DNA from 3 places in the Kocuria sp. CPCC 205297 genome. Region 1 is predicted to be linked to each of the others. Evidence: riboswitches for the same ligand, from Rfam matches in the RefSeq annotation. Region 1 holds a riboswitch; each other region holds the start of a gene.

Region 1 (9,995 bases):
CTGGACGTCATCGCGCTGCTGTGCCTCGTGGGGGGGTCCCTCATGTCCCTGGCCGCGGCGGTGGGTCTGGTGCGCTTCCCCGATCTGCTCTCGCGCATGCACGCCGGCACCAAACCCCAGGTCCTGGGGTTGCTCCTGCTGCTCACGGCCGTGGCGATCGAGAGCGGCAATCCCGGCATGATCCCGCTGATGATCCTCGCGTGGCTGTTCCAGCTGCTCACGGTGCCCGTGTCCGCGCACATGGTGGGCCGCGCCGCCTACCGCTCCAAGCACCTGAACCAGAAGAACCTCGTGGAGGACGAGCTGCGCGAGGTCGTCGCTCGCGTCGGCGAGGAAGAATCTCGCTGAGGACGTAATTCTCGGTGGGACCGGGTTCCTTCCGCCCCGTCGCGCCCGGCGCTTCGTATGCTGGGCAACGAGCACGACGTCGTCGGCCGCCCGGTGCCGTCGGCACCCACAAGACAAGGAGAACCTCATGAACAAGGTAATGGACATTTTCGGCACGGTGGCGTCCCTGGGTGGCGTGGCCCTGGCCAACAAGGGCCTGTCCGCGGTGTGGAAGCAGGTCACGGGCAACGAGCCCCCAGCCAAGAACCCGGACCCGGACGAGGCCTGGACCGACATCATCATCTGGGCCGTGATCACCGGTGTGGTGGGCACCGTCATCAAGGTGGGGATCTCCCGCCAGGTGGCCAAGTTCGAGTCCAAGGACTCCGATCCCTCCCGCAGCTCCCAGAGCGAGATCTGAGCCGGCGGGTCCCGCGCCCCCCTGTACGGGTGGGCCGGGGCCGCGTAGGACGTACGCACGACGGCGGGTGGCTGGGCACGCGAGATGCCCGGCCACCCGCCGTCGTGGGCTAGACTGGCGTCTCAACGACAGGGGAGCGCCACCGCGGCGCTGAGAGTGCGCGTGAGCGCAGACCCTCGAACCTGATCCGGCTCGTACCGGCGCTAGGGAGTCGAGTATCTCAAGGACCCGCTCGCAACGGCGGGTGGTGTTCTTCCCCTCCTGGGATCTTCAGGAGGATTCAGCATGACGCAGGTCGGTAACACCCCCACCCGTACACCTCGCGCAAGCGGCAACCGCAGCTCGTCGTGGCGGGTCGTGGACATCGTGGTCACCGCCGTATTGGCCGCGGTGTGCGCCGTGATCTTCTGGATGTGGTCCAACCTCCTGTACCCGGCGGTCTCGGCGGGCACGGTGGCCTACCCGCCGTCCGCGGGGCTCATCGCGGGGGGCTGGCTCGTGGCGGGTACCCTGGGCGCCCTGATCATCCGCAAACCGGGCGCGGCCCTGTTCTGCGAGTTGCTCGCGGCCGTGATCGAGGGCTTCCTGGGAACGCATTTCGGGTGGCTCGTGGTGCTCTCCGGTCTGGTGCAGGGCCTCGGTGTGGAGGTCGTGTTCCTCCTGACCCGTTACCGCCGGTTCGGTCCCGTGACCGCGGCGATCGGTGGGGCTGTATCCGGGCTGTTCCTGGGCGTGAGCGAGAACATCATGTACAACTTCGAGTGGGCCCTGGATCAGCAGGTCGTCTACGCGGCGCTGACCACGCTCTCCGGGGCCGTGATCGCAGGGTTGCTCATGTGGGCCGTGATGAAGGCCCTGCAGGCCACGGGTGTCCTCGGAGCACTGGCCTCCGGCGCCGTGCGCCGATGACCGCGGAACCGACCGTGCAGCTCACGGGCGCGCGGGTGGTCCTGGAGGGGTTCGGATGGCATCACCCCGGCCGCGAGACGCCCAGTCTGGTGGACCTGGACCTGATCATCGAGCCCGGCGAACGCGTCCTGCTCCTGGGCCCGTCCGGGGCGGGCAAGTCTACGCTCCTGCAGGCACTGGCCGGTGTGGACCAGGACCCTGACGGCCGTTCCGCATCGGGCGGGTTGAGCGTCGGGGGTGTCGACCCGCGCGACGCCCGCGGCACGGTGGGCTTCATGCACCAGGACCCCGAGACGCAGGTGGTCCTCTCGCGCGTGGGGGACGACGTCGCGTTCGGCCTCGAGAACCTCGCCGTCCCCCGCGAGCGGATCTGGCCGCGCGTGCGGGAAGCGCTCGCGCGCACGGGTCTGGAGCTCCCGCTCGACCACCCCACCACGGCACTGTCCGGGGGGCAGAAACAACGTCTCGCGCTCGCCGGGACCCTGGCCATGTGCCCGCGGCTGCTGTTGCTGGACGAACCCACGGCGAGCGTGGACCACGAGGGGGCGCAGCAGCTGTGCCGCGCCGTGGCCGATGCGGTGCGCGAGGACGGGACCACCCTTGTGGTCGTGGAGCACAGGGTGGCCCTGTGGGAACCGGTTGTGGACCGTGTGATCGTGCTGGGCGACGACGGTCGGGTGGCCTTCGACGGCCCCGCGCAGCAGACCCTGCAGGACGCCCGGGACCTGCTGCAGCACCAGGGTACGTGGGTCCCCGGCTGGGTGCCGCGCACTCGCACTCCCGTGCATGCCTCGAATGGTATGGATCCCGCGGTACGGCAGACGGCTGCCTCCGCGGCGCCACACGGCATCACGCCGCCCGCTGTGCCTACGGAGAATGCGCCGGCCGCGTCGCCCATGAGGGCTTCGGATGTCGCGGAGTCTGCGCAGGATACGGGTGGTTTCACCACCGTGCCCGCCGCCGCCGCACCGGGCACCACCTTGTTGAGCGCCCGCGATCTCGCCGTGTCCCGGAGCCAACCGGGACGGCGGGCGCTCGCGCGGCGGCGTCGTCGGGCGCTCGCCGCGTGGCGGCGCGGGGAAGCGTACCCGGAACCGGACGTGCGCACGGGGGCGGCGCCGGCGGCCGAGAACATCACCGTGGACGTCCGCGCGGGGCAGGCGCTGGCCGTCACAGGCGTCAACGGCGCGGGGAAGTCCACCCTCGCGCTGACCCTCGCCGGACTGCTGCTGCCCGTGCGCGGTACCGTGTGGGCCACGGACGCCCTCGCGACCGACGCGCCCGCTGATCCCTCCCTGTGGGACGGCGCGGAACTGGTCTCCCGCGTGGGCACCGTGTTCCAGCATCCCGAACACCAGTTCCTGCGCCCCACCGTGCGCGAGGAACTCGAGTTCGGTCCCCGGCAACGACGACGCCGCGTGGGCCGTCGCGATGCGCGCGTCACCGACGCGATGGCGGACGCGGACGACGCCCGGGTGGCCGAGCTGCTGCGACGGCTGCGCCTCGAGGAGCTCGCCGAGGCCAACCCGTTCACCCTGTCCGGCGGGCAGAAGCGGCGGCTGTCCGTGGGCACCGTCCTGGCGGCGTCCCCGCGCGTGCTGATCCTGGACGAACCCACGTTCGGTCAGGACGCCCGGACCTGGAAGGAGCTCGTGGACCTGTTGGTCGAGGAGCTGGACGGGGGTACGGCCGTGGTGGTCGTGACCCACGACCGGGATCTGGTCGCGGCCCTGGGTGCGCACGAGCTGAGGCTCGGCTCATGAGCACGGTCGCGAGCGTGCTGCCCGCCGTGGCCCGCGCGGGATTGCTCGCCCGGACGAATGCCGTGGTGAAACTGCTCGGGGCTCTCGTGATCACGGCGGTGCTCGTGGTCAGCGCGGACCCCGTGACGAGCGGCGTGGCGCTCGGGGGCCAACTGCTCCTGCTCGCTGCCGCCGGGATCGGTCCGTGGCGGCTGCTCACGACCCTATGGCCGATCGTGGTGGCCGCCCTGATCAGCGGGTGGGGGACCGCGGTGCTCTCCCCGGAGGGCGGTCCCGTCCTGCTACACCTGGGGTGGATCACGATCACCACGGGGTCGCTCGCGGCCGGTGGGGCGATCGCCCTGCGTGGTCTCGCGACCGCGCTGCCCGGGATCACCGTGCTGCTCACGACCGACCCCACGGACCTCGCGGACGGTCTCGCCCAAACCCTCAAGCTGCCGGCACGCTTCGTGCTCGCGGCGCTCGCAGCCCTGCGGCTCGTGGAGGTCATGGTCACCGAGTGGGGTGTGCTCGCGGCGGCCCGGCGCGCCCGCGGTGCGGGGGGAGCGCGGGGCCCGTGGGCCGCTCTCACCGAGTTCGCCGGTCTCGCGTTCACGTTGCTCGTGCAGTCCTTGCGCCGGGCCACGCGCCTGGCCATGACCATGGAGGCGCGCGGTTTCGGGGCGGGTCCGCGCACATGGGCGCGCGTGCCCCGTTTCGGCCGCGTGGACGTGGTCGTGGGGTGTGCCACCGTGCTCATCGCGGTCGCCGCGGTGACGCTGTCCCTGCTCACGGGGGCGCACCGCTTCATCTGGCAGTGATGCGCCGAAGGTGACGGGGGAGCACTCGCGCCCGGGCATGTCGAGATGGGACGGGCGGTACGGGCGCGACCACCCGTGACGCGCTCAGCGCCCCGGGCGGCCCAGCAGGAAATCCGTGAGGGTGCGGGTGAGTTGCGGGTCCGAGGCCACGGGCCGCCCGTCCACGCTCGTCACCGGGACCGCGAGCCGCACCGAGGACGTGAGCCACACGGCGCTCGCTGCGAAGAGGTCCTCGGGGTACAGCGGTCCGTAGTCCACGGCCCAGCCGCGCTCGCGGGCGGCGTCGAAGATCCGGGCTTGCGAGGTCCCCGGCAGGACCCCGCGGGACGGTTCGGGCGTGAGCAGGGTGGGCGCAGCGCCGTCGTCGTGCCGTGCGCACACCACCGAGGACGTGGCGCCCTCCAGGATCCTGTGGTCCGTGGAGGTCATGAACACGGCGTCCTGCGCGCCGTGGGCGTGGGCGTAGCGCACCGCGGCCATGTTGACCGCGTAGGACAGGGTCTTGACCCCGGGGAGCAGCCACGGCAATCCGGTGTCCTCCGCGGGGTCGTGGCCTCGCTCGAGCAACACCACGGACACCCCCGTGCGCCGGGCGGCGAACGTCCGCTTGGGGACGGGCGCGACCGTGAGCCACGCCCACGGCTGATCACCGGGGACACCGCGGCTGATGCTCAACTTGACCGTGTGCTCCGCCCCGAGATCGGCCGAGGGGTCGCGGGCACCGGGACCGGCCGCCGCGAGCGCCGTCGTCAGGGCCTCGCGCCATGTATCCGCGGACGGTGCGGGCAATTGGGCGGTCGCCGCGGAATGCTCCAGCCTGACCAGGTGGGCGTCGAGCTTGTACGCGGTGCCGTCCAGGACGTGGAGGGTCTCGAAGACGCCGTCCCCGCGGGTGAGTCCCTGGTCCTCGAGGCTCACGTGGGCCTCATGCGGGTCCACGAGCCGCGGCGGGGCACCGATCGGGGAGATCAGCACGGCCGCGGCGGGTCCGGGTGCTGCGGGGGACGGAGCGGGTGTCCCGGCACCGGGCGAAATCACGGGGTGCCCCGCTGTTCCGTGCCCGGTTCCTGGGGTGAGGGTCCGGGGTGGAGGATCTCGGCGGACTCCCACACGGGGTCCTCACCGAGGTACTGCTCCTCCTGCTCCGCCCACACGTCCCAGTACTTTTCGTACGTGGCGCCGTCCCGGTCCAGGGCGCGCTGTTTGCGCTGTGAGGCGGGAAGTTCGACCCACACGGAGACGTCCAACAACGCCCGGGCCTCGCGGTGGCACGCCCCGACGCCCTCCACGAGCACGATCTGAGCGGTGCGGGTCAGACGCGGGGTGCCGGGCTCGTTGGTCAGCCAGTCCCACGCGGTCCAGTGGGCGTCCTCCTCGCGGCGCAGCGGTTCGAGGATCTCACCGCGATACCGTTCCATGCCCTCGAGCAGTCCGTTCCACCCAGGGTAGATGTCCTCGAGGTGGAAGCTCACGACGTCGTGCGAGCGCTCCAGCACCCGCGAGAGTTGCTCGGTCAGCGTGGTCTTGCCCGCTCCGGAACGGCCGTCGATGCCCACGATGAACGGCTTGCGCGTGGGTGGGGGCAGCAACCGTGCGAGGTTGACGCCTTCCGGGTACTGGGCGATCTCGTCGTCCTGGAAACCCTCGTCCGGGGAGATCACCGCGCGTCGATCCGATCCTCGACCCACGAGACCACGCCCGGGGTGGCGGCCGTAATCTGTTCCCACGCGGTGTCGAAGTCGTCCGAACCGCCGTACCACGGGTCGGCGATGTCGAGGCCCGCCTGTGAGTCGGCCACGGCCGGGTCGAAGCTGCGAATGAGCCGGACCTTCCGGGCGTCGTCCGTGGGCAGTCGGCGCTGGAGCTGGTCCCTGTGGGACCGGGTCATGGCGAGGATCAGGTCCGCGTCCGCGAGCTCGGCGTCCGTGATCTTGTGTGCCTGATGCTCGGGCAGTTCCAGGTGGTTCCTGTTCAAGACGGTGCGGGCGCGGGGATCCACGGGGTTGCCGTGTTCCTCGTCACTCACGCCCGCCGAGCTGACGCGGACGCGCTGCGCGAGACCGGCGTCGGTGAGCTCGGATCGCAGCAGGGCCTCGGCCATGGGCGAGCGGCAGATGTTGCCGGTGCAAACCGTGACGATGGAGAACATGACCTCCACTGTACGAAAAATCCGTTCCCCGTGAGTGGCCTCAAGGTGTCGAGGAGCCACCCCACGTCTGACGTTCGATGCCCGCGAGCAGCAGTTCCAGGCCCGCGATGTATTCCGAGCGGTCGTCGTGGTCACCGAACGAGCCCAGCATGGTACGCACCACCGGGAGCATCCCCGGCCCCGAACGGCCCGCCCGTTCCAGTTTTTCGTGCACCTGCCGGGCGGATTCCTCCGCGGCGGGCCGGTTGTGACGGTGGGCGATTCCCGCGCCCGTTCCGAACGCGTAGTTGGCCACGGCGAGGGATGCGTAGAACCGCTGTTCGGCGTCGAGCTCCATGCGCTGCAGCAACTGTCCCGTGCATTCCCACGTGCGCAACGCGTTCTCCTCGCTGCGGGCGGTGCTGGGCAGCTGCCCGGCGAGCCACGGGTGCTCGCACATCTGGGAGAACAAGCACAGGCACAGGCACCGCAGTTCCTCGAGGGCCTGCGCCGTGGCCGCGCTCGTACGGGGATCCGCCCTGGGTGCCGGGAAGGCCTCGAACTCCTCCGGCCCCGGCTCGCCGGCCCCGCACAGCGCGTGGAACTGGCCCAGCGCGCGGCCCAGGACCTCGCTCGTGACCAGGGCCATGAGGTCGTCCTTGCCGGTGGTGTACCAGTAGAGACTCGCCACGCCGCTGTTGAGATCGGTCGCGAGCCCGCGCAGGGTCAGGCGCCGCGACCCCTCGCGGTCCAGTACCGCGATCGAGGTGTCCACGATCGTCTCCAGGGACAGCGACGCACGACGCCGCTGGGCCCCCTTCCCGCTCGCCCCGCCCGTGTCGGGGGCGCCGGGCACGTGCTCGCGCGCGGCGCCCCCGGGCCCATCTCCCGATGGGCTCATGGGCCGGGGCCGGGAATCGGGATCCGGATCGGGGGATCGTGGTGGGCCGTCGTTCATGCGCACCAACGTACGCAGCGTGGCCGTGCGGGACCAAACGGTGTCCCGGTACGCGAACGCGGGGTGCGCGTCCAATGACGTGCACCCCGCGTTCGGGAGGGGGCCCGGTTCAGCGGGCCATCGGTGTCACTGGTCGTTGCGGTGCTTCGGCGTGGTCTGTTCCCACGGGGCCTCGCCCTCGGGGGTGCCGTCCGCGATGTCGTCGGCGGCCGAGGAGACCCACGCCGACTTGTACGTGAAATCGGTCTCGTCCCCGTTCTCGTCCGTCTGGCGGTACCACTCGGTGATCGCCGGATCGTGGGAGTTGAAAGTGTTGCCCGCGGCGCGATGACCCTCGGCGTGCTCCACCTGCAGGGCGAAGTTGTCGCCGTGCTCGGCGAGACCCGCGGACACGGCCTTCTCCACGGCGGACACCGCGAAGCGGGTGCGCAGGGTGGCCGGGTCGTTGCGCAGGTCCCGGTAGAGGGCGACCATCATCATGGCCACGATCACCGCGAACGGCAGCGCGGAGACGATCACGAGGTTCTGCATGCCGGCCAGGGCGTCGTCGCCACCCACGAGGAGCATCACAATCGCGATGCCCGCGAGGCACGCACCCCAGAAGATCACGATCCACTTGCTGGGGCTGGGCCGCCCGCGCTGGGTCATGGTGCCCATGACCACGGACGCGGAGTCCGCGCTGGTCACGAAGAAGATGCCGATCACGATCATGCCCAGCACCGAGGTGACACCGGTCAGCGGAAGCTGGTCGAACAGTGCGAACAGCATGGACTCGGCGCCGTCCGCCACGGAGAGGTCCGCGCCGTTCTTGGAGAAGTACATTGCGGCGCCGCCGAAGACGATGAACCACAGGATGCACACGGAGGCCGGGACCACGAGGACCACGGTCACGAACTGGCGGATGGAACGCCCGCGCGAGATCTTGGCGATGAACATGCCCACGAACGGGGACCAGGAAAGCCACCACGCCCAGTAGTACACGGTCCAGGTGTTGGAGAACTCGGCGCTGTCAGGACCCCACGCGGCCGACTGTCCGGTCATGAAGAGGTACTCGGAGATATAGGTGGAGAACGTGGAGGGGATCAGCGTGAGCAGGAAGACGGTGGGGCCCACGAAGAACACGAACAGCGCGAGCACGAAGGCCAGCGTCAGGTTGATGTTCGAGAGGTAACGGATACCCCGGGAGACCCCGGACACGGCCGATATGACGAAGCACACGGACAGCGCGGCGATGATCCCGATTAGGGCGTTGTTGCCCAGCGGGCCGACCCCGCCCAAGATCGTGATGCCCGAACCGATCTGCATGGCGCCCACGCCAAGCGAGGCGGCGGTGCCGAAGAGGGTTGCGAAGATCGCGAAGACGTCGATGAGCTTGCCCATGGTGCCGTCCACGCGCTTGTGGCCGAGCAACGAGGTGAACACCCGCGAGATCAGGGGTGCGCGGCCGCGGCGGTAGGCGCCGTAGGCCACGGAGACACCGACGACGGCGTAGATCGCCCACGGGTTCAGGGCCCAGTGGAACGCGGACTGCACCAGGGAGTAGACCACCATGGAGTCCTGGCCCGGCTCGGAGACGTGCGAGAAGCCGGGGATGCCGCCCTCGAAGTAGGACATGGGCTCGAACGCCCCGTAGAACATCAGGCCGATGCCCATGCCCGCGGCGAAGAGCATCGCGAGCCACGAGAAGAACGAGTACTCGGGTTCCTCGTCGTCACGGCCGAGCTTGATCCGCCCGGTGCGCGTGAAACCGATGAACAGCATGAACAGCACCGCCGCGGTGGACAACAGGATGAAGAACCAGCCGGTGTTGTCCGTGACCCACGCGAGCGCGGTGGCGGAGACCGTGGAGAGGCTGTCCGTGCTGAGGACACCCCATGCGATGAAGCCCACCACGAGGACCGCGGTGATGGCGAAGACCACCTTGTCGGTGCCGAACTTGACCTTGCGGTCCTCCACGCCGACGCCCGGCACCAGTGCCGGGTGGATGCCGTGGGGGTAGGTGAGCTCGTCGATGATCTTCCGGGGGCGGCTGCGGGCGGTCGATCCCTGGGTGGCGTGGTCGTGGGGCGGGGTGGTCGATGGTTCTCGGTCCGTGGAATGCGGTGGCGTGCTCAAGACAGTTCTCCTGACTTCGGCGGTGGGTGATCGGTGAGCTCGTGTGGTGCGGTGGCGCTCCTGGAGGGGTCGGGGGCAGTGCGGGCCCGGCACGTTTCGCCCTGGGCGTACAAACCCATCAGTGTAACGCGGCTAAGTGTCCACCCCCGAATTGCTGTGGAATTCCCGGCAGCTCGGGCGAGACGCGGTGTGTAGATACTTGAGCCGTTGCGACTCAACTTAGGTTGACAAGAGTAGCTCAAGGTGTAAACTTGAGTCCCGAAAGCTCAAGTCTTGAAGGTTCACGGACGGGTCGCGTCGGTGCCCGTCCCGGACCGCATCGGAACAACGAAGGGATAGAACATGTCTCGTGCAGTAGGAATCGACCTCGGTACCACTAACTCCGTGGTATCCGTACTGGAAGGCGGCGAGCCCGTCGTCATTGCGAACGCCGAGGGCAACCGCACCACCCCGTCCGTTGTCGCCTTCTCCAAGGACGGCGAGACCCTCGTGGGCGACGTGGCCAAGCGCCAGGCCGTGACCAACGTGGACCGCACCGTGGCCTCCGTGAAGCGCCACATGGGCACGGACTGGA
Region 2 (9,995 bases), on a different contig from region 1:
TCACACCCGGTCTGCGCGGGGGGATGTCCAGTTCCGTCTCGGCCGCGGTCACTGACGCGCTGAGGGGATTCACTCGTGCCGATCTGTCGGTCAGTGGCGCGGGGTGGCGTGCACCCGGTCGAGCATGGCCTGCTCCTCCGCGGGCAGCTGCGCGGGGTCCTCGTACTCACCGACGGCCGGGGCCTTGCCACGGGACGCGAAGGACATGGAGATGAAGAGCATGATCAGGAACAGGATGAACGCGACGATGCCGAAGACCGGAGCCATGGCGTGCAGCTCTTCGTTGATGGAGTGCCCCTCCTCGGCCGCCAGGACGGTGACGTTGGACAACAGGTACAGCGAGCTCATGCGGTTCCCTTCTGTGGCCGGCGGCGCCGGTCGGTGAATGCGACGAACGTCCCGGGTGACGTCCGTTCCATGGTACGTCTCACGGACGCACGTGGCCGTCACCCTGGACGACCCACTTGGTGGTGGTCAGCTCCTCCAGCCCCATGGGACCGCGCGCGTGCATCTTCTGCGTGGAGATCCCGATCTCCGCACCCAGTCCCAACTGGCCGCCGTCCGTGAAGCGGGTGGACGCGTTGACCATGACCGCCGCGGAGTCGATCTCCGCGGTGAAACGTTCCGCGTTAGCCAGGTCGTTGGTCACGATCGCCTCGGTGTGGCCCGTGGAGTACGTGCGGATGTGCTCGATCGCCTCGTCGATGCCGTCCACGACCTTCACGGCCATGTCCATGTCCAGGTACTCGGTGGCCCAGTCCTCGTCCGTGGCCTGCAGGTGGTCAGATCCCGGGGGCAGCAGTGCTGCGGCGCGGTCGTCCACGTGCAGGGTCACACCGGCCTTGTCGAGTGCGGCGAGCACCTCGCGGGATGTCTCCCGCGCCCCGCTGTGCAGCAGCAGGGTCTCGGCGGAGTTGCACGTGGAGGTGCGGTGCGTCTTGGAGTTCACGGTGAGCTTGGCGGCCATCTGCGCGGGCGCGGACTCGTCGATGAACACGTGCACGTTGCCCTCGCCCGTCTCGATGACCGGGACGGTCGCGTTGGTCACCACGGACTGGATGAGTCCACGGCCGCCGCGCGGGATGAGCACGTCCACCTTCCCGCGCGCACCCATGAGGGCGTTGGCGCCGTCGCGACCGTAGTCGTCCACGGTCTGCACGCAGTCCACGGGCAGCTTGGCGTCCGCGAGGGCGTCCCGAAGGATGCCCACGAGCGCCCGGTTGGAGTCGAAGGCCGCCGAACCACCGCGCAGCAGCACCGCGTTACCGGACTTCACGGCGATCCCGGCGATGTCCACGGTCACGTTCGGGCGGGCCTCGTAGATCACGCCCACCACTCCCATGGGCACGCGCACCTGGCGCATGCGCAGCCCGTTCGCGAGCGTCTGCCCGCGCACCACGGAGCCCACGGGATCGGGCAGGGCCGCGAGTTCCCGCAGCGCGTCCGCAAGACCCGTGATGCGGGTACGGTCCAGCTTGAGCCGGTCCAGCAGCGCGGTGGAGATCCCTGACTCGCGCCCGCGTTCCAGGTCCCGCGAATTGGCCTCGAGAACGGTGTCGGCGCGGGCCTCGATCCGATCGGCCATGAGGTTCAGCGCGCGGTCCTTCCACGCGCGCGGGGCGCGGGCGAGCGTGCGGGCGGCCACCCGGGCGTCGTCGGTCATCAGGCCGACCCCGGCCACGGGATCGTCCCCGAAGGTCTCCTGCGCGGTCAGTACGGACGTGTTCTCGGCCACTGTTCCTCCTGCGGATCGTGGTGCGGGCGCGCGGCGCCCACGGTTCAGGTTAGGGGTTGGACGCGCGGTCAGACGGTTCGTTTCAGTTTGGTCCTCGCCGAACGGGGCCGCATGGTCACGAGGTTGTCCACGTGCACGAGCTCGCGGGCGTAGTCCTCACCGAACTCCTCCCCCAGTTCGTGCGTGCGTTTGCCGAGCATCCCGGGGACCTCGTCCGAGGCGTAGTTGATCAGCCCGTGGGCCACTTCCTTTCCGTGGGAATCCACCATGGCCACGGGATCGCCCGCAGTGAACTTCCCGGACACCTCGGTGACACCGGCCGCGAGCAGCGAGCGACGACCGCGAATGGCCTCCACCGCGCCGTCGTCCAGGGTCAGGGTGCCCTTGATGTCCGCGAGGTGCGCGAGCCACAGCAACCGCACGTTGCGCCGCCCGCCGGTGGTGGCGAACCACGTGCCCACGTCGTCGCCGGCCAGCGCACTCTCGATGTTCGCGGCGGAGGTCACGAGCGCGGGGATGCCAGACGACGCCGCGATGCGCGCCGCCTGCACCTTGGTCACCATCCCGCCCGAGCCCACGCCCGCGCGGCCGATCGTGCCGATCTCCACGCCTTCGAGATCCGTGATGGGATCCTCGACGGTGGGGATGCGCTCCCCGCCGTCCTTGGGGGGCCGGGTGTAGAGCGCGTCCACGTCCGAGAGCAGCAACAGCGCGTCCGCCTTGATCAGGTGCGCCACGAGCGCAGCGATGCGGTCGTTGTCGCCGAACTTGATCTCGTGGGTGGCCACGGCGTCGTTCTCGTTGACGATCGGCAGGATCCCCAGGTCCAGCAACCGTTCGATCTGGCGATGCGCGTTCTTGTACTGCGAGTGGCGCATGAGGTCCTCGGCCGTGAGCAGCACCTGACCCACCGTGACGTCGTAGCGCGCGAAGTAGTCGGTGTAGCGCGAGATCAACAGACCCTGTCCCACGGAGGCCGCGGCCTGTTTGGTGGCGAGGTCCTTGGGCCGGCGGGACAGTCCGAGCGGCTGCAGCCCCGCGGTGATCGCACCCGAGGAGACGAACACGACCTCCACGCCCTGCGCCTTGACCCGGCCGAGCGCGTCCACGATGCTGCGCAGCGCGTTCTCATCGATCGAGTTCTCGATCGAGGTCAGGGACGAGGACCCCACCTTGACCACCACGCGCCGGGCCATGGGCAGATCCGCACGGCGGGTGATGGGAGAGCGGCGGTTCTTCCCCCGGCTCTCGGTGCTCAGCTGGATCGCGGACTTGGCCGCTTGCTGTTCCATGGCCGAGACGTCGATCGTCTCGGTGGGGGTCTTCTCCACGTGGGGCGTGTCACTCACTGTCGTGCGTCTCCTTCGGCTCGGAAGTACGGCGTCGATCTCGCGCGTCGTCCACGGACTCGGTCCAGATCCCGGCGCGGCGCTGCTCCTCGAGCTCCGCGCGGGCCTCGGCCTTGGCGTCCATGCGGTCGTAAAACTGTTCCCGCTTCTCGCGGCGCGTGGGCCGGGACGTGTCCTCGAGGCGCAGGTCGGAACCGCGCGGGCCGCCGAGCAGTTCGGCGCCGCCCACCATGGTGGGCTCCCAGTCGAAGACCACACCGTTGTCCTCGGGGCCGATTAGCACCGCGTTGCCCGGGCGGGCGCCGATGCGGAACAGTTCGTCCTCGATCCCGAGTTTCGCGAAGCGGTCCGCGAGGTATCCCACGGCTTCGTCGTTGTTGAAATCGGTCTGCTGCACCCATCGTTCGGGCTTCACGCCGCGCACGTGGTACAGCGGCTCCCCCGCCCGGTCCTCGCGGGTGATCTCGAACTCCTTGCGGTCCTTCCCTCGACGACGCCGCACGGGTTCCGGGCGCAGCACGGTCTCCGCGCGGCGCTGCTCCTCCCGCTGTTCCTCCTGCTCGCGGGCACGGGAGACGAGCTCGGCCATCGCGAAGCCCAGTTCCCGCAGTCCGGCGTGCGAGGCCGTGGAGATCTCGAAGACCGGGTAGCCGCGTTCCTCGAGTTCGGGACGGATGAACTCGGCCAGTTCCCGTGCCTCGGGCACGTCCACCTTGTTCAGGGCCACGAGTCGGGGGCGCTCGGTCAGCGGGATCGTGGTGGGGTCGTCGTCGCGGATGGCCTCGGCGTAGTGGGACAGTTCCTGTTCGAGGGCGTCCAGGTCGCTCAGCGGATCCCGTCCGGGTTCGAGCGTGGCGCAGTCGATCACGTGCACGAGTGCGGCGCAGCGCTCCACGTGCCGCAGGAACTCGAGTCCCAACCCCTTGCCCTCCGAAGCACCCGGGATCAACCCCGGCACGTCCGCCACGGTGAAGCGGGTGTCACCCGCCTGGACCACACCCAGGTTGGGCACCAGGGTGGTGAACGGGTAGTCCGCGATCTTGGGGCGCGCGGCACTCATGGCCGCGATCAGGCTCGACTTGCCCGCGGAGGGGAAGCCCACCAGGGCGATGTCCGCGATGGACTTCAGTTCGAGCTCGACCTGGTGTTCCTCACCGGGCACACCGAGTAGAGCGAAGCCCGGGGCCTTGCGCTTAGGCGAGGACAGTGCGGCATTGCCCAGTCCGCCCTGGCCGCCACCGGCCAGCACGAACTCACTGCCCTCACCGAGCAGGTCCGCGAGCACGTTGCCCTGCCGGTCCTTGACCACGGTGCCGTCCGGGACGGAGAGCACGAGGTCCTGGCCCTTGAAACCGTGGCGCATGTCCCCCTTGCCGGGCTCACCGTTGGGGGCCTTCTGGTGGGGTGCGTGGTGGAAACCCAACAGCGTGGTGGACTGACCGTCCACACGCAGGATCACCGAACCACCGTCGCCGCCGTTGCCGCCGTCCGGGCCGCCCAGGGGCTTGAACTTCTCGCGCTTGACGGACACGCAGCCGTGGCCGCCGTTACCGCCCGTGGCGTGCACGATCACTCGATCTACAAAACTAGCCACGCGGCTCCTCGGTGGTAGGGGTCACCTGCTGCGAGCGGGTCGACCGGGGTCTTCTGAAAAGACTAGAGGGTGAGCGCGTGAAGCGCCCACCCTCTAGTGGTCGCCGCCACGGAGTCGTGGCGGCGGGTGGACCCAGGGGTCCGAACGAGAATTACTCGGCGGTCTGAATGTTGACCACGCGGCGACCGCGGCGGGTGCCGAATTCGACGGCGCCAGCGGCCAGGGCGAACAAGGTGTCGTCCTTGCCGCGGCCCACGTTCACGCCCGGGTGGAAGTGCGTACCGCGCTGGCGGACGATGATCTCGCCGGCGTTAACGGACTGGCCGCCGAAGCGCTTCACACCCAAGTACTGGGCGTTGGAGTCACGGCCGTTGCGAGTGGAGCTCGCACCCTTCTTGTGTGCCATGGTGTGTGCCTACCTTCGTTGGAAACGTATGTGGGGAGCCGGATACTCAGGCGTCGATGCCGGTGACCTTGACGGTGGTCAGTTCGGCGCGGAAGCCCTGACGCTTCTTGTAACCGGTCTTGTTCTTGTACTTCATGATCGAGATCTTGGGACCGCGCAGGTCCTCGACGATCTCGGCGGTGACCTTGACGTTCGCCAGGGTCTTGGAGTCGGAGGTGACCTTGTCCCCATCGACCAGCAGCAGCGCAGGAAGCTCTACGGTGCTGCCTGCCTCGCCGGCGACGCGGTCAAGGGTCACGAGGTCTCCGATGGAAACCTTCTCCTGGCGGCCGCCTGCGCGGACAATCGCGTACACCACTTGGGAACTCACTTCTCTCGACATCTATGGACTACGTGTGTGGGTCGGGCGTACTCCTGGAGGACTGCGAATGTCGAGACATCACGCCGCGGTGATCCATGACCGACCGCATTCTCCGCGTGGCTATCGCATCGATTCAGGATGTCCGCCCGAGTGTGCCGCAACCTGGTGCGTGAACTGGATATGACACACACCGGCGCTCGGCACCGACACCCCAGCCTACCCGATCACCCGAAGTCATGCCAGTTGCGCCGCGGCGCGCCGCTCGCCCTCTGGCGACGTCGCCGGGGTCGTCTGCGCGAAGAAAGCCAGCTCGAGCGCGCACGCCCGGTGGAACGCGCGGCGCATGTGCTCCCTGGTGGCCGGGTCCGCGTGGGCGGCCTCCCGGTCCACGATCTCGCGCACCGACTCGGTCGCGGTCTGGAAGTCCGGATCGTCGTATGTGCTGAGCCAGTCGGCGAACGGGTGCTGCGGTCCCGCGACGCGGGCACGACGGGTGAGCTCCGCACCCACGTGGGCGTAGAGCCAGTAGCACGGCAGGATCGCGGCGGAGCCCACCGCGAAGCCGTCCTGACCCGTGCGCGCCAGCAGGAAGTCCGCGTAACTGCTCGTGACGTCACTCGGCGGCATGGGCTCCCGGTCCCCGAGCCGGGCGCGATGCAGCGCGGACTCGAACGAGACCACGGAGGCCGACGCCGCGGCGAAGTGTTCGCGCGAACGCTCGTCCGGGGCGGAGGCCGCGAGCAGGGCCAGCGCCCGGGAGTAGTACTGCAGATATTGCATGTCCTGGTCCAGGTACAGCTCGAACTCGCCCGGGTCCAGGGTGCCGTCCCCGAGGCCCCGGATGAACGCCAGGGCGGCAATGCGTTCACGCACCGGGGCGCTCTCCTCCCACAGTTCGTCGGTGAACCGGGGGCCCTCGGATTCCGCGGCGGCCGTCATCACGAACGCCGGATCCGTGACGAGGTGCTGGACGTGGTGCATGTGGTGCACGGGACCGTTGCCGTGACCCACGTGCAACTCGTCCGCGCCGCGCAGTGCACCACGCAACCATGTGCGGGCCGTGCGGATCGCCTCGGGCCAGTCCCCGGTCCGCGCCACGACCGTGGCCACCGCGGAGGACAGCGAGCACCCGGTGCCGTGGGTGTTACGCGTGTGCACCCTGCGACCCTCGAACAACGCGGCGGGTTCGTCCTGACCGGGGAGCAACAGGGCGTCCGGGGTCGTGTCCCCGGCCAAGTGGCCACCTTTCACGAGGACCCGGGTATGGAACGCCGCCGCGACCGCGCGTCCCTGCTCGAGCGCCTCGTCCCAGGTCGCGGCCACGGGGCGCTCGGCCAGCACCGCGAGTTCCGGGAGGTTGGGGGTGATCAAATTCGCGTGGGGCAGCAGCTCCCGCAGGGCCCGTTCGGCGTCCGGACGCAGCAATCGCCCGCCGGCCGTGGCGACCATGACGGGGTCGATCACGACCACGGGTGCGCGCCCCACCATGAGCCAGTCCCGGACCGTGTCGATGACCTCCACGGAGCCGAGCATCCCCACCTTGATCGCGTCCAGGGTGACGTCCCCGGCGACCGCGTCCAGCTGGTCCCGCAGGACCTGGACGGGTGGGGTGTGTACGCTCACGACGCCCCGGGTGTTCTGGGCGACCACTGCGGTGATCACACTCAGCCCGTACCCGCCCAGTGCGGCGATGGATTTCAGGTCCGCGGCGTGACCCGCCCCGCCCGTGGGATCGGTTCCGGCAATAGAGAGGACGCGGGGTATGGCGGTAGAAGGCGTGGTGTCCACGACAATCCCTTCGCTAGTACGAGCTAGATCAGGTTCGACGGGTGTGTTCTCAGCCGCAGTGCGCAGCACCCCGTGTGTGTCCCCGATCATGCCACAGGGGCACCCGGAATCCCGGGTGCCCCTGCGGTGCTCGCGTGGCGACGGATCCAGCCGCCGGTCACTCAGTCCTGCTTGCCGGTCATCGTGATGTCCTGAGCCTTGATGCCCACACCCACGATGGTGGGCTGGTCACCGGACGCCGCGGGGGTCGCGGCCCCGGCCTCCGCGGTGAAACGGCTGACCTGCCGTTCCTGCGTGTACTCGTGGGTCTCCACCCTCGCGGTTCCGGGCGCGGCCGCCGGCGCCACGGCACGCCGCGACCCACGACGCCGTCGGGCCGGAGCCGCCGGCGCCTCCGCCGGCCGGTTCCCGCCGGCGGACGACGCCGCCCCGGAACTCTGCTGCTGCGCGGCACTCGTCTGCCCTGCACTGGATTGCGCAGTCCCGGAGTTCGACGGCGCGTGTCCGGCGGCCGACCGCTTCGACACGGCCTCTCGCGGCTGGGGCGCGGCGTCCGCATCCTGAACGGCACCCTCGGTCGAGGTTTCGTCCTCGCCCGCATCCGTGAACGCGGCGCTCAGCGAATCCAGGGACAGGGCCTCCTGGGTGCCCTCGCTCCCCCGCTGCTCAGACTGCCCGTGGGGCAGTTCGATGACCTCGCCGTGGATCGTGAGGCTCGCGGACGAGTCCCCACCGGAACGGTCCTCGGACCGGGAATCCCCGCGCGAGTCGTTCCCGGAACCGTCCCGGTCGGAACCGTCGTTCTGCACGGCGTTGTCCTCGCCCTGCTGACCGCGACCGCGGCTGCGCTTGCCGCGACGCTTGCGGCGACGGCGCCCGCCCTCGGACTCCCCGTGGGAGTTCTCGGACGCGTGCTCCCCGCCCTGCTGACCGCGGGAGGTCTGCTGCTCCTGGGAACCGGTGTCCTCGGCCTGCCCGCCCCCGGACTGCGGTGCGGTGCCCTGGGAAGCATTCCGTGCGGCGTCGCCGGACTCGTCGTGGGAGGAGGCCGCGGCGATGTTCGCTAACGCCGTGCGGGTGGCCTCCACGCGCGCCTGGTCCGGCTCGTCCGAACCGTGGTGCTGGTTGCCGTTCCTGGGCTTGTCCTGCGCACCGTTGTGCTGCTTGTTGCGCGAACGCTTACGCTCGTGTCGAGTGCCGCGCTGGTCGGAGGGAGCCGCGCCGGAGCGGCCCTTCAAGGGGTGGTCGTGGACCACGACGCCGCGGCCCGCGCATTCCTCGCACGGCTCGGAGAAGACCTCGAGCAACCCCGTACCCATGCGCTTGCGCGTCATCTGCACGAGACCCAGGGAGGTCACCTCGGCCACCTGGTGCTTCGTGCGGTCCCGGCCCAGGCACTCCACGAGCCGGCGCAGTACGAGATCGCGGTTGGACTCCAGAACCATGTCGATGAAGTCCACCACGATGATCCCGCCGATATCACGCAACCGCAGTTGCCGCACGATCTCCTCGGCGGCCTCGAGGTTGTTCTTGGTCACGGTCTCCTCGAGGTTGCCCCCGGAGCCCGTGAACTTGCCGGTGTTGACGTCCACCACGGTCATGGCCTCGGTGCGGTCGATCACGAGCGATCCGCCGGAGGGCAGGAAAACCTTGCGCTCGAGGGCCTTCTGGATCTGCTCCTCCACGCGCATGTGCTCGAAGAGGTCGTCATCGCCGGTCCAGCGCTCGAGGCGGTCCAGCAGGTCGGGCGCCACGTAGGTCACGTAAGCCTCGATGTTGTCCCACGCCTGCTCGCCCTGGACCACCATGGCGGAGAAATCCTCGTTGAAGACGTCCCGCACGGTCTTGATGGTCAGGTCCGGTTCCGCGTACAGCATCTCCGGGGCCAGCGTCTTGGTGGACTTGGCCTTGTCCTGGATCTGCTCCCACTGCGAGCGCAGCCGGTTGATGTCGTTGGTCAGCTCGGTCTCGGAGGCGCCCTCCGCCGCAGTGCGCACGATCACGCCCGCACCCTCCGGCAACCGGTCCTTGAGGATCTTCTTCAGCCGCTGGCGCTCCACGTCCGGGAGCTTGCGGGAGATCCCCGTCATGGAACCGCCCGGGACGTAGACGAGGTAGCGACCGGGCAGGGACACCTGGCTCGTGAGCCGAGCACCTTTGTGCCCCACGGGGTCCTTGGTGACCTGCACGAGCACGGTGTCCCCGGACTTCAGGGCATTCTCGATCTTGCGGGGCTTGCTGCCCAGCTCGGCGGCGTCCCAGTCCACCTCACCGGCGTAGAGCACGGCGTTGCGGCCGCGGCCGATGTCCACGAAGGCGGCCTCCATGGACGGCAGCACGTTCTGCACCTTGCCCACGTACACGTTGCCGATCAGCGAGTCCTGCTGGGTGTGCGAGACGAAGTGCTCGGCAAGGATCCCGTCCTCGAGCACACCGATCTGGATCCGGTCGTCCTTCTGTCGCACGAGCATCTTGCGCTCCACGGATTCGCGCCGGGCCAGGAACTCGGCCTCGGTGATCACGTGGCGGCGGCGGCCGAACTGCCGGGACTCACGACGACGCTGACGCTTGGCCTCGAGCCGCGTGGAGCCCTTGACCCCGGTCACCTCGTCGCTGCCCGTGCCCTCACCGGCACCGCGCGGGGCGCGGACCCGGGTCACCGAGCCGTCGGACTCGTCCACGAGTTCCATGTCCTCGTCACCGCGACGCCGCCGGCGACGCCGCTTGCTCGTGACCTCGCCGGACTTGTCGTCCTCGCTGTC
Region 3 (9,995 bases), on a different contig from region 1:
GACGCAGCCGTTGCGTGGGGTGGAAGACCGGGAAGTCGCCGGTGGGTCCGGGCAGGCGTCGCGAACCGGCGGGTGCGGTGGAGAACGGCATGGTCCACAGCGGCTCGCGTGCGGGTGGGAGCAACGGCTGGGAGGTGTCGGACAGTCGGGCCAGTTGCTCCGAAAGTTCGTGCACGCCCGCGGTAAAGGGGTCCAGGGCGCGGGGGATGCCGGGTGCGTAGGCGGCGTCGAGATCCTGCTGGGGCACGTAGATCCGCAGCGCGAAGCGCATGGGCGGGCCCGTGATGCTGCGGTAGGCGCTGCCCACGTTGATCAGGGGCATGGCTCAGTCGATCTCGATGACGACCGGGGCGTGGTCGGACGCGCCCTTGCCCTTGCGCTCCTCGCGATCGATCCACGCGTTCTGCACACGGGCCGCGAGCGCGGGGGAGCACAGCTGGAAGTCGATGCGCATGCCTTCCTTCTTGGGGAAGCGCAGCTGCGTGTAGTCCCAGTACGTGTACACGCCCGGTCCGGGGTGGCGCTCGCGGACCACGTCCTGGAACCCGGCGTCCTCGATGAACGCGTTGAAGGCTGCGCGCTCGGGTTCGCTCACATGGGTGTACCCGCCGTCGCGGAAGAGCTGGATGTCCCACACGTCCTCGTCACGCGGGGCCACGTTCCAGTCACCCACAAGTGCGATCTGGGCCTGCGGGTCCTCCTGCAGCCACTGTTCGGCGTGGCCCTCCAGGACACGCAGCCACTCGAGCTTGTACGGCATGTGGGGGTCCTCCAGGCCGCGACCGTTGGGCACGTAGAGGGACCAGATCCGCACGCCGTCGCACGTGGCGGCGATCGCGCGCGCCTCCTGGGCGGGTTCCTGGCCGGGTTTGCCGAACGTGGGCTGACCGGGGAACGTGCGCTCCACGTCCTTGAGCCCCACGCGGGACGCGATGGCGACGCCGTTCCACTGATTCACGCCGAAATGCGCCACTTCGTAGCCCGCGAACTCGAACAGCTCCCATGGGAAGTTCTCGTCCTTGGCCTTGGTCTCCTGGATGGCCAGGACATCCACGTCCGAGCGGTCGAGCCACGCCTCGATGCGGTCGGCGCGGGCGCGGATGGAGTTCACGTTCCACGTGGCGATTCTCATGGGGTCCACCGTAGCGAGCCGCGGCCCACGCTGGGAAACCGCGGGCGGGCACGGCCCGGGTTCTCGTACGAGGGACCGAGCGGATCGGTTCCGACGGTGTTGTCGCAGGCCTGCGGGGCAGCGGACTCCATGGCTTCGCCAGCCTGGTCCTGCGCCTCGTTCGCGTCCTGGCTGGCCTCGCTCGCGGTGACGTCCGGGGCCACGGACGCGGCGGCGCCCGGGTTCTGTGTGGCGGCGTCGCCCACGAGGCCGTCCTTCCACAAGGGCTTATGGGACGGGGCGGATTGCCATTCGGCGGATTCCCGCCGCGTAACACCTCAGTGCCCCTGGTCGCGGGACGGGCGGTGTGAATTCCCAGGGCCGGTCCGGTCATGATCCGGGACGCGCCATGTGCCCCCGCAGTAGTGTGAGGTCATGGACGCAAGGCGGGCGCTAGCCGAGATCAGAGAACGCCGTATCCTCCTGAAAGCGGCCGGTGCGGGTGCTGGTGCCCTGCTGGGGGCGCAGGCCGTGGTGATCGCCTCGCTCGCCGGGCTCGACTGGTGGAAGCATCACGGGCGTCAGCAGCGTGACGCCCCGCACCCCGGGACGTTCAACGCGCACGTGCAGGACTCGGACATCACCATCTACACGTCGGGTGAGGCGGTGTACCAGGACATGCTCGATGCCATCGACAACGCCCAGCACTCCATCCACATGGAGACGTTCATCTGGAAGAACGACGAGACGGGTCAGCGCTTCCTGGACGCGTTCAACCGGGCCGCGGATCGGGGCGTGGAGGTGTTCATCATCTACGACGGGTTCGCGAACCTCGTGATCCCGTCCTCCTTCTACGACTTCTCGGACCGGGTTCATGTGTACCGGATGCCGGTGGTGCGCCGCCCGTTCTGGAAGGGGCCCCTGCGGTTCTCGGGCTTCAACCATTCCAAGATCCTGGTGGTGGACGACAACATCGGTTTCGTGGGGGGCTACAACTTCGGTTCTCTCTATTCCCGGCAATGGCGGGACACGCATATCCGGGAGATCGGGCCTGCGGTATGGGGGTTACGCAGCTCCATCGCGAGCGTGTGGAACGAGGACCGGGACCCGGAACACGCCATCGACTGGGTGGCGCCCAAGAATTGGGACCTGGAGGTGCGGGTCTCCGCGAACCTGCCCATCCAGCTCGTGTACCCCATCCGCGAGATGTACATGAACGCGATCAACAGGGCGCAGCACCACATCTGGGTGAACACGCCCTACTTCATCCCCGACCAGCAGATCCTGGACTGCCTCCTGGACGCGGCCGCTCGCGGGGTGGATGTGCGGATCATGGTCCCCAAGGACTCGAACCACATCCTGGCGGACTGGGTGTCCCGCGGGTTCTACGGCCAGTTGTTGGAGGGTGGGGTCACCATCTTGCTGTACGCCGCCTGCATGATCCACGCCAAGACCGCCACGATCGACGGCGAGTGGTCCACCGTGGGCACCGCCAACATCGACCGGCTCTCCCTCTCGTTCAACTACGAGACCAACGTGGAGATCGTGGACCCGGATTTCGCGGCCGAGATGGAGAAGGTCTTCCTCGCCGACTACGAGCACTGTGAGGAGCTGTCCTCGCCCCAATGGCGCGATCGCCACCCCATGGCCCGGGTCGCCGAGACGATCCTGGTACCGCTGCGCCCGTTCCTCTGACCGGACCCTCCCGATCGACGACGACACCGCTGGCGCCGCCGCCGACGCCGCCCCGCCCGCCGTGCGGGGCGGCGTCGTCGTCCTGTGGCGGGGTTGCGCAGCGGGGCCTCAACCCCGCGTGAGGTGACCCCTCAGCGTGGTGGCGGTGTACGCGGTGCGGAACAGGCCGCGGCGCTGGAGTTCGGGGACCACGAGGTCCACGAAGTCGTCCAGGGAGTCCGGCTGGACGGGCGGCATGAGGTTGAAGCCGTCCGCGCCGGCGTTGTCGAACCATTCCTGCATGCGATCCGCGATGGACTCCGGGGTGCCCACCATCGTGCAGTGACCCCCGCCGGCGGCGAGGCGGCCGAGCAACTGGCGGACCGTGGGACGCTCGGCCTCGATGATCCGCAGGATGGTGCCGTAGCGGCCCTGCGGACCGGTGAACTCCTCCAGGGGCGGCAGCGTGGGCACGGGCGCATCTAGGTCCCACTGCGCGCAGTCCTGCTCCACGAACGTGGAGAGCTGTGCGAGCGACTGCTCCACAGGGAGCAAACGGTCCACGCTGGCCTGCTTCTCGAGGGCCTCTTCGTGCGTGCGGCCCACGTACGTGACCAGACCGGGCATCACGATCACGGAACCGGGATCACGCCCGGCGCGGGCCACTTCGGCCTTCACCGCCGCGTAGTACTCCTGCGCGGCGGGCAGATCGTAGGCCACGGCGTAGATCCCCTCTGCAAAGTCGGCAGCGAGTGCCTTGCCGGGCCCGGAGGCACCCGCTTGGAAGAGGACCGGCTCCCCCTGGGGGGAGGGCGGAACCGTGAGGGGTCCATCCACCAGGAAGTGGCGGCCCTCGTGGTGCAGGCGGTGCAGCTTGGAGGGCTCAGCCCACCGGCCCTCCGGGTCTGCGGTGACGGCGTCCTCGTCCCAGCTGGCCCACAGGGCGCGGGCCACCTCCACGAACTCGCGGGCGCGCTCGTAGCGCTCATCCTTGGTCGGCATGGCCCGGTAGCCGTGGTTGCGGGCCTCGGAGTCCCACATGGAGGTCACCACGTTCCACCCCGCTCGCCCGCCCGAGATGTGGTCCAAGGACGCGAGCATCCTGGCCGCGTGGAACGGGGTGAAGAACGTGGTGGACACCGTGCACACCAGGCCGACGCGCTCGGTGGCCCGCGCCATCGCGGACAGCGCTGTCAGGGGTTCCAGGCTCCAGCGGGGTCCGCCGGAGACGTCACCCACGCTGTGCCCGTCCGCGAAGAACACCGCGTCGAACAGACCGCGTTCGGCAGTCCGCGCGAGCTCCTCGTAGTAGGCGATGTCCGTGAGGCGGTGCACCGGGGAGCCCGGCGCGCGCCACGCGGCCTGGTGGTGGCCGGCGCCGTAGAGGAAGGCGTTGAGGTGCAGCGTCCGGGCGGGTGTCCCGGGCGGCTGGTTCACCTGGGTGGGACGGGTGGACGCCGCAGGGGCGGCGGACGGGGTCCGCGCGGTGTCGTGCGGGGCGGCCATGTCAGTCCATCACCAGTCCACCGTCGACCACGAGGTTCTGCCCGGTGACGCCGCGGGACCAGTCGGAGGCGAAGAAGAGGGCGGTGTCCGCGAACTCCTCCGGGCTGGTGACCCGACCCAAGGGCGTACCGGCGGCAATGGCGTCGAAGACTTCGGCCGGGGTAGCGGCACTCGCGTCCGTGGTGCGTAGCAGGCCGCCGGAGATCATGTTGACGGTGATGCCCTGCGGGCCGAGATCTTTGGCGGCGGTGCGGGTGAGGGCGAGCAGGGCGGCCTTCGCGGCGGTGTAGTCGTGGTAGGGGACCACGGGGTTCTGGAAGAGGTTGGTGCCGATGTTGATGATGCGCCCCTCACCGGCCTCCATCATACCCGGGGTGACCGCCTGCATCACGTTGAGAGCGCCCACCACGGCGCCCTGGAACTGCTGCGTAAGGTTCTCGGCGGTCAGGTCCTCGAGGGTGGGTCGGGCGTCCCCGTTGAAGCTGAAGTCCACCAGGGCGTTGTTCACGGCCACGGTGATGGGCGCGCCGAAGTGCTCCCGGGCCCGGGCGACCATGTCCCGAACCTGGTGGGCGTCGGTCACATCCGCCTGGACCGCGAGTGCCCTGTCCTCCCCGAGTTCGCTGACCAGCGCGCGGGCCCGCTCCTCGCTGGAGTGGTAGTTCACGACGACGCGCGCGCCCTCCCGCGCGAACGCCCGGCTGAGGTGCTCCCCGAGCCCGCGGGCTCCGCCGGTGACCAGGACGATGGTGTTCTCGATCCGCATGCTCACTCCTGTGGCTCACGGCGAAGAAAGCGGTGCGCCACCTGCGCGGTGCGACCGTGACATCCCTTCGCCAGTACTAACTGGACAGGTTCGACGGGTGTCATCTCAGCCGCTGCGGTCCCCCACTCCGTGCCAGGTGGGCGAGAAGGGGGAGGGTGGCGGCACCCCGTGTCACTGGTGGTCAGTGTAGTCAAGGAGGTTTGGCGAGGATCAAGTGAGCGGATTGACCGAGAAGGATGGGGTCGCAGGGAACCCTGATAGGAAAGTGGCGAGACCAAATAACCGGCAGCGCGCTCGGCGGAGGGGCACGGCAGCCAGAACGGAGACGGGTGAATGTCACACCCAACAGCCGCTTCGCGGGCAAGGAACGTCGGATGGGTGCTGTGGCTCGCAGCGGTACTCGCCTGGATCGGAGGGCTTGTGGCGGAGCGACTCGTGTACTCCGGATCCCTGTCCTGCGAACTGGGCGACGGAAGCTCGATCTACGGTGAGCCGGGGTGGAGCTGGGTGCCACTGGGCCACACATGCACCTGGGAGAACGTGGGCGGCGTGACAGTCGTGGACGAGCCGTCCATGATGACTCTCGTACCGCTGCTGGTCCTGTTCCTGTGGGGAATCAGCCTGATGTTGACTCGTGTTTCCAAGCCACAGCCGCACCGCAGTCCGGGATAACCGGTCCCGCCGGTGGCAGCTCGGTCAAGACAGGCCGTTGCTCGCGGGGCGGCGCGCCGCTCGACGGCGCTGTGCCGCGACTTCTGCACGCCGTTCTTGCACCGCCTTGGTGAGAAAGATGACGGCGAAAAGCAGTTCCAGGGTCATGAGCAGCCATGATTCCCGCGCTCCAATGAAGGTGATCACGAAGAGGGCCACCATCGCGGACCCCAGGATCAGCAAGCCCACCGAATTCCGTTTCAGCATGCCCCCACCGTAGGCAGGTCACTGCCAGATCGTCTCGTGTCCCGGGTCGCAGCGACAGAGAAGCCGAGTGGGTTGCTGCGGGACCACCTTCTTGAAAGCCGCCCCGCGTGCGCCGCGCAAAAGCGCCCTGCTACCCTTGCTGGCTGGTGTGCCGGGAAGTCTGGTCGGCGGTAATGAGCGTGATGCCCGTCGACATTGGAGAAGTCCATGCCCCAGCACCACACGACCACCCCTGCCCACCGTGAGCCCGGATCGCCGGAGCCCGTGGAGCGGGAAGAGTCCTCCGGCTTCGTCTCGGAGCCCGGTTTCTTCAACCATCCTGAGCTCCCGTGCGAGCCCGACCACCCCTCGGGCGGTGTCCTCTCCCGCCTCCAGGACGTCCTGCGCCGCGAGACCGTGGCCGGCATCCTCCTGGTGGTCGCCGCCGTCATCGCCATCGTCTGGGCAAACTCGCCCTTCGCGGAGAGCTACTTCGCGCTGCGGGACCTCGAGGTCGGCTACGAGCCGTGGCACTTGAACCTCAGCCTCGGCGCCTGGGCCGCGGACGGACTGCTCGCGATCTTCTTCTTCCTCGTGGGCCTGGAGCTCAAGCGCGAGTTCGTCGCGGGTGATCTGCGGGACCTCGGCAAGGCAGCGGTGCCGATTGCGGCGGCGGTGGGCGGCGTCGTCCTCCCGGCTCTGATCTACGCGGGCGTTAACCTCGGCAGCCCCGAGACCCTGGGCGGCTGGGCGATCCCCACCGCCACGGACATCGCATTCGCGGTGGCCGTCCTCGCGATCGTGGGCTCGCACCTGCCCAGCGCGCTCCGCCTATTTCTGCTGACGCTCGCGGTGGTGGACGACCTGCTGGCCATCACCATCATCGCGATCTTCTACACGGATGAGGTGCACGTGCTCCCGCTGCTGCTCGCGCTCGTCCCGCTGGCCGTGTTCGGGCTGCTCGCACACCGCTTCCCCCGCTTCTTCGCGCACCGCACGTGGGCCGCGTGGGTGATCCTGGTGCCGCTGGCCGTGATCACGTGGGCCCTGGTCCACGAGGCCGGGATCCACGCCACGGTTGCCGGCGTGCTGCTCGGTTTCGCCGTCCCTGTTCTCGCGGGGAAGGCCTCCGGGGAGCCCGTGGAGCTCGCCGAGCACCTGGAGCACCGCGTCCGGCCCCTGTCCGCCGGGTTCGCGGTGCCGGTCTTCGCGTTCTTCTCCGCGGGCGTCACGGTGGGCGGCTGGGACGGATTGACGACGGCGCTCGCCGCCCCCGTCACGCTCGGCATCATCGCGGGACTCGTGCTGGGCAAGCCCCTGGGCATCATCTCGGCAACGTGGCTCACCACCGTGCTCACCGGACGCAAGCTGGACCCGTCCTACCGGTGGATCGACCTGGTGGGGATCGCGCTGCTGGCCGGGATCGGGTTCACGGTGTCTCTGCTGATCTCGGAGCTCAGCTTCGACCCGTCCGCAGCCGCAGGGGACCAGGCCAAAGTGGCCGTGCTGACCGCCTCGGTCCTGGCGGCCGTGCTGGCCGGCGGTGTGCTGGCGGTCCGCAACCGCCGCTACCGCAGCGCGTCACCCCGGGTGTTCGGGAACGACGCCGCAGAGGCGTAGGGACCGGGGGCTTCCGTCCCCTGCGGTGGTCGTTGCGGAGGGCATGTGCCGGGCGCTTCCCGGGGCCGAAACTGTGTCAGTCGCGAGGTGGGATCGCGTGGAACGGGGCCGTGCCATGGCACTCCACGACGCGCTGAGGGCCCGCATCACCGGGGCCCCAGTGAGTGACGCCGCCGGGCACAACCCGCTCGGCGGCGTCGGCGCTGAACGGGAGCGGGTTCAACCCTCCCGCCACCACGCATCCGCCGGGGTCACTGGCACGGTGCGCTTGTGGCGGGTGCGCAGGAAGGTCTGCTCCAGCTTCTCCGCGATCTCCTCGGGGACGTCCTTGCCCTCGAGGAAGTCGTCGATGTCGTCGTAGCGCAGGCCCAGCTCGTCCTCGTCCGTGCGCCCGGGGTTCTCGTCCAGGAGGTCCGCGGTGGGGGCCTTGCCTACGAGTTGCTCGGAGGCCCCCAGGTACGCGAGCACCTGGCGGTTCTGCCGTTTGTTCAGCCCGCCCAGGGGCAGGACGTCCGCGCCGCCGTCGCCGAACTTGGTGAAGAACCCGGTGACCGATTCCGCCGCGTGATCCGTGCCGATCACCAGCAGGTTGTGGTCCCCGCCCACTGCGTACTGCGCCGTCATACGCACGCGGGCCTTGGTGTTACCGCGGGTGAAATCGGTGAGCTGCTCACCGGTCGCGGCACCGTAGGCGGACTCGAAACCGCGGACGGCCGGCGCGACGTCGTACGTGATGACCCGGTCCGGTTGAATGAATTCGAGCGCCGCCTGGGCGTCGGCCTCGTCGTGCTGGATCCCGTGAGGCAGTCGCATGGCCACGAACTCGGCCTCGATCTCGTCCTCGCGCAGTTTCTCGACCGCGAGCTGGGCCAGGCGCCCGGCCAGGGTGGAGTCCACGCCGCCGCTGATCCCCAGGACGAACCCCGCGGTGTGCGTGGCCTTGAGGTAGTCGCTCAGGAAGTCGACGCGGCGTTGGGCCTCCCGCTCCGGATCGATCTGCGGAGAGACGCCGAGCTCGGCAATGATCTGTGCTTGCAATTCACGCATGCGTTCATGCTAGTGGCCGGTTCCCGCGGGGACAGGGGCCTACCGCCGGCCCGTCCCGTGGCGCGGAGGACGAAGGCCGGCGCTGGGCCCCGGTGCTGGACCCCCACGCTCGGACCCGCCCCCCGGGGGACCTATGAGATGCTGATCACATGAACGAGAACTCCTACGAGACCATTGAAGTCCGCCGCGAGGGACGCGTGGGTGTCATCACCCTGAACCGTCCCAAGGCACTGAACGCGCTGAACGAACAGACCATGCGGGACGTGGTGGCCGCCGCGACCGAGCTGGACCGTGACTCGGGGATCGGCGCGCTGATCCTCGCAGGTTCGGAGAAGGCCTTCGCGGCCGGTGCTGACATCAAGGAGATGTCCGGCAAGTCCGCGTCCGATATGTACCACGAGGACTTCTTCGCGGGGTGGGACGCTTTCGCCCGGCTGCGCACCCCCAAGATCGCCGCGGTGGCCGGTTACGCGCTCGGCGGTGGGTGCGAGCTCGCGATGATGTGCGATCTGATCCTCGCCGCGGACACTGCAGTGTTCGGTCAGCCCGAGATCGCCCTGGGTGTGATCCCCGGGATGGGCGGCACCCAGCGCCTCACCCGCGCCGTGGGCAAGGCCAAGGCCATGGACATGATCCTCACCGGACGGCAGATGCGCGCCGAGGAAGCCGAGCGTTCCGGTTTGGTCTCCCGCGTGGTCGCAGCGGACGAGCTCATGGACACCGCCCTGGAGGTCGCCGGAAAGATCGCGGAGATGTCCAAGCCCGCGGCCCAGCACGCGGTCGAGACCGTCAATGCCGCGTACGAGTCCGGGTTGTGGGCCGGCGTCCAGCACGAGCGGCGGGTCTTCCACGGGCTGTTCTCCACCGCGGATCAGAAGGAGGGCATGTCCGCGTTCGCGGAGAAGCGTAAGGCGCGGTTCTCCCACGAATGAGCCCTGTAGGGGACGACGACGCCGCGCGGCCCGGTCCGCGCGGCGTCGTCGCGTGTCAGGTCAACACCACGCAAGTGCGGTTCAAACAGGGCTGTGGTTACGCAGATGCGGATAAGCTGCTCCCATGACACACCTCCGTATCTCCCAGGCCGCGACCTTCGTGGGCGTCAGCGACGACACCGTCCGGCGGTGGACCGAGCAAGGCACGCTCACCGGGCACAAGGATTCCGCGGGGTACGCCGTGGTGGACGGCGCCGAACTCGCAGCATACGCGCGCGACAACGCCGTGAGCCCTCAGGATCCCGCCGGGGTGAACAGTTCGGCGCGCAACCGCCTCGTGGGACTCGTGACCGCCGTGACCTCCGATCCCGTGATGTCCCAGGTGGAGCTGCAGTGCGGCCCGCACCGGATCGTCTCGCTCATGAGCACGGAAGCGGTGCGT

Evidence for each region. Region 1 has a riboswitch for thiamine pyrophosphate ahead of RF650_RS04835 (ECF transporter S component). Riboswitches for the same ligand answer to the same signal wherever they lie in the genome.
Region 2: linked by a shared signal. The riboswitch ahead of RF650_RS06530 (bifunctional hydroxymethylpyrimidine kinase/phosphomethylpyrimidine kinase) and the one ahead of RF650_RS04835 (ECF transporter S component) in region 1 are both predicted to bind thiamine pyrophosphate.
Region 3: linked by a shared signal. The riboswitch ahead of RF650_RS02560 (3-oxoacyl-ACP reductase) and the one ahead of RF650_RS04835 (ECF transporter S component) in region 1 are both predicted to bind thiamine pyrophosphate.

Annotation. Positions count from the first base shown of each region.
Region 1 is NZ_JAVKPY010000004.1:112,513-122,507, forward strand. Features, by position in the region: gene mnhG (monovalent cation/H(+) antiporter subunit G) at 1-348, shown strand, start outside; gene RF650_RS04830 (DUF4235 domain-containing protein) at 476-748, shown strand; TPP riboswitch at 869-975, shown strand; gene RF650_RS04835 (ECF transporter S component) at 1,034-1,657, shown strand; gene RF650_RS04840 (ABC transporter ATP-binding protein) at 1,654-3,420, shown strand; gene RF650_RS04845 (energy-coupling factor transporter transmembrane protein EcfT) at 3,417-4,220, shown strand; gene RF650_RS04850 (aminotransferase class IV) at 4,305-5,258, opposite strand; gene RF650_RS04855 (hypothetical protein) at 5,255-5,881, opposite strand; gene RF650_RS04860 (low molecular weight protein-tyrosine-phosphatase) at 5,878-6,369, opposite strand; gene RF650_RS04865 (TetR/AcrR family transcriptional regulator) at 6,410-7,381, opposite strand; gene RF650_RS04870 (BCCT family transporter) at 7,433-9,421, opposite strand; gene dnaK (molecular chaperone DnaK) at 9,764-9,995, shown strand, end outside.
Region 2 is NZ_JAVKPY010000005.1:215,604-225,598, forward strand. Features, by position in the region: gene nadD (nicotinate-nucleotide adenylyltransferase) at 1-73, opposite strand, end outside; gene RF650_RS06500 (hypothetical protein) at 91-348, opposite strand; gene RF650_RS06505 (glutamate-5-semialdehyde dehydrogenase) at 428-1,735, opposite strand; gene proB (glutamate 5-kinase) at 1,804-3,027, opposite strand; gene obgE (GTPase ObgE) at 3,077-4,678, opposite strand; gene rpmA (50S ribosomal protein L27) at 4,830-5,084, opposite strand; gene rplU (50S ribosomal protein L21) at 5,131-5,442, opposite strand; gene RF650_RS06530 (bifunctional hydroxymethylpyrimidine kinase/phosphomethylpyrimidine kinase) at 5,680-7,233, opposite strand; TPP riboswitch at 7,221-7,316, opposite strand; gene RF650_RS06535 (Rne/Rng family ribonuclease) at 7,395-9,995, opposite strand, start outside.
Region 3 is NZ_JAVKPY010000002.1:208,093-218,087, forward strand. Features, by position in the region: gene RF650_RS02535 (hypothetical protein) at 1-322, opposite strand, end outside; gene RF650_RS02540 (exodeoxyribonuclease III) at 326-1,132, opposite strand; gene RF650_RS02545 (hypothetical protein) at 1,129-1,395, opposite strand; gene RF650_RS02550 (phosphatidylserine/phosphatidylglycerophosphate/cardiolipin synthase family protein) at 1,547-2,806, shown strand; gene RF650_RS02555 (LLM class flavin-dependent oxidoreductase) at 2,915-4,291, opposite strand; gene RF650_RS02560 (3-oxoacyl-ACP reductase) at 4,293-5,057, opposite strand; TPP riboswitch at 5,103-5,236, opposite strand; gene RF650_RS02565 (hypothetical protein) at 5,754-5,975, opposite strand; gene nhaA (Na+/H+ antiporter NhaA) at 6,183-7,574, shown strand; gene nadE (ammonia-dependent NAD(+) synthetase) at 7,794-8,621, opposite strand; gene RF650_RS02580 (enoyl-CoA hydratase) at 8,771-9,553, shown strand; gene RF650_RS02585 (molybdopterin-binding protein) at 9,678-9,995, shown strand, end outside.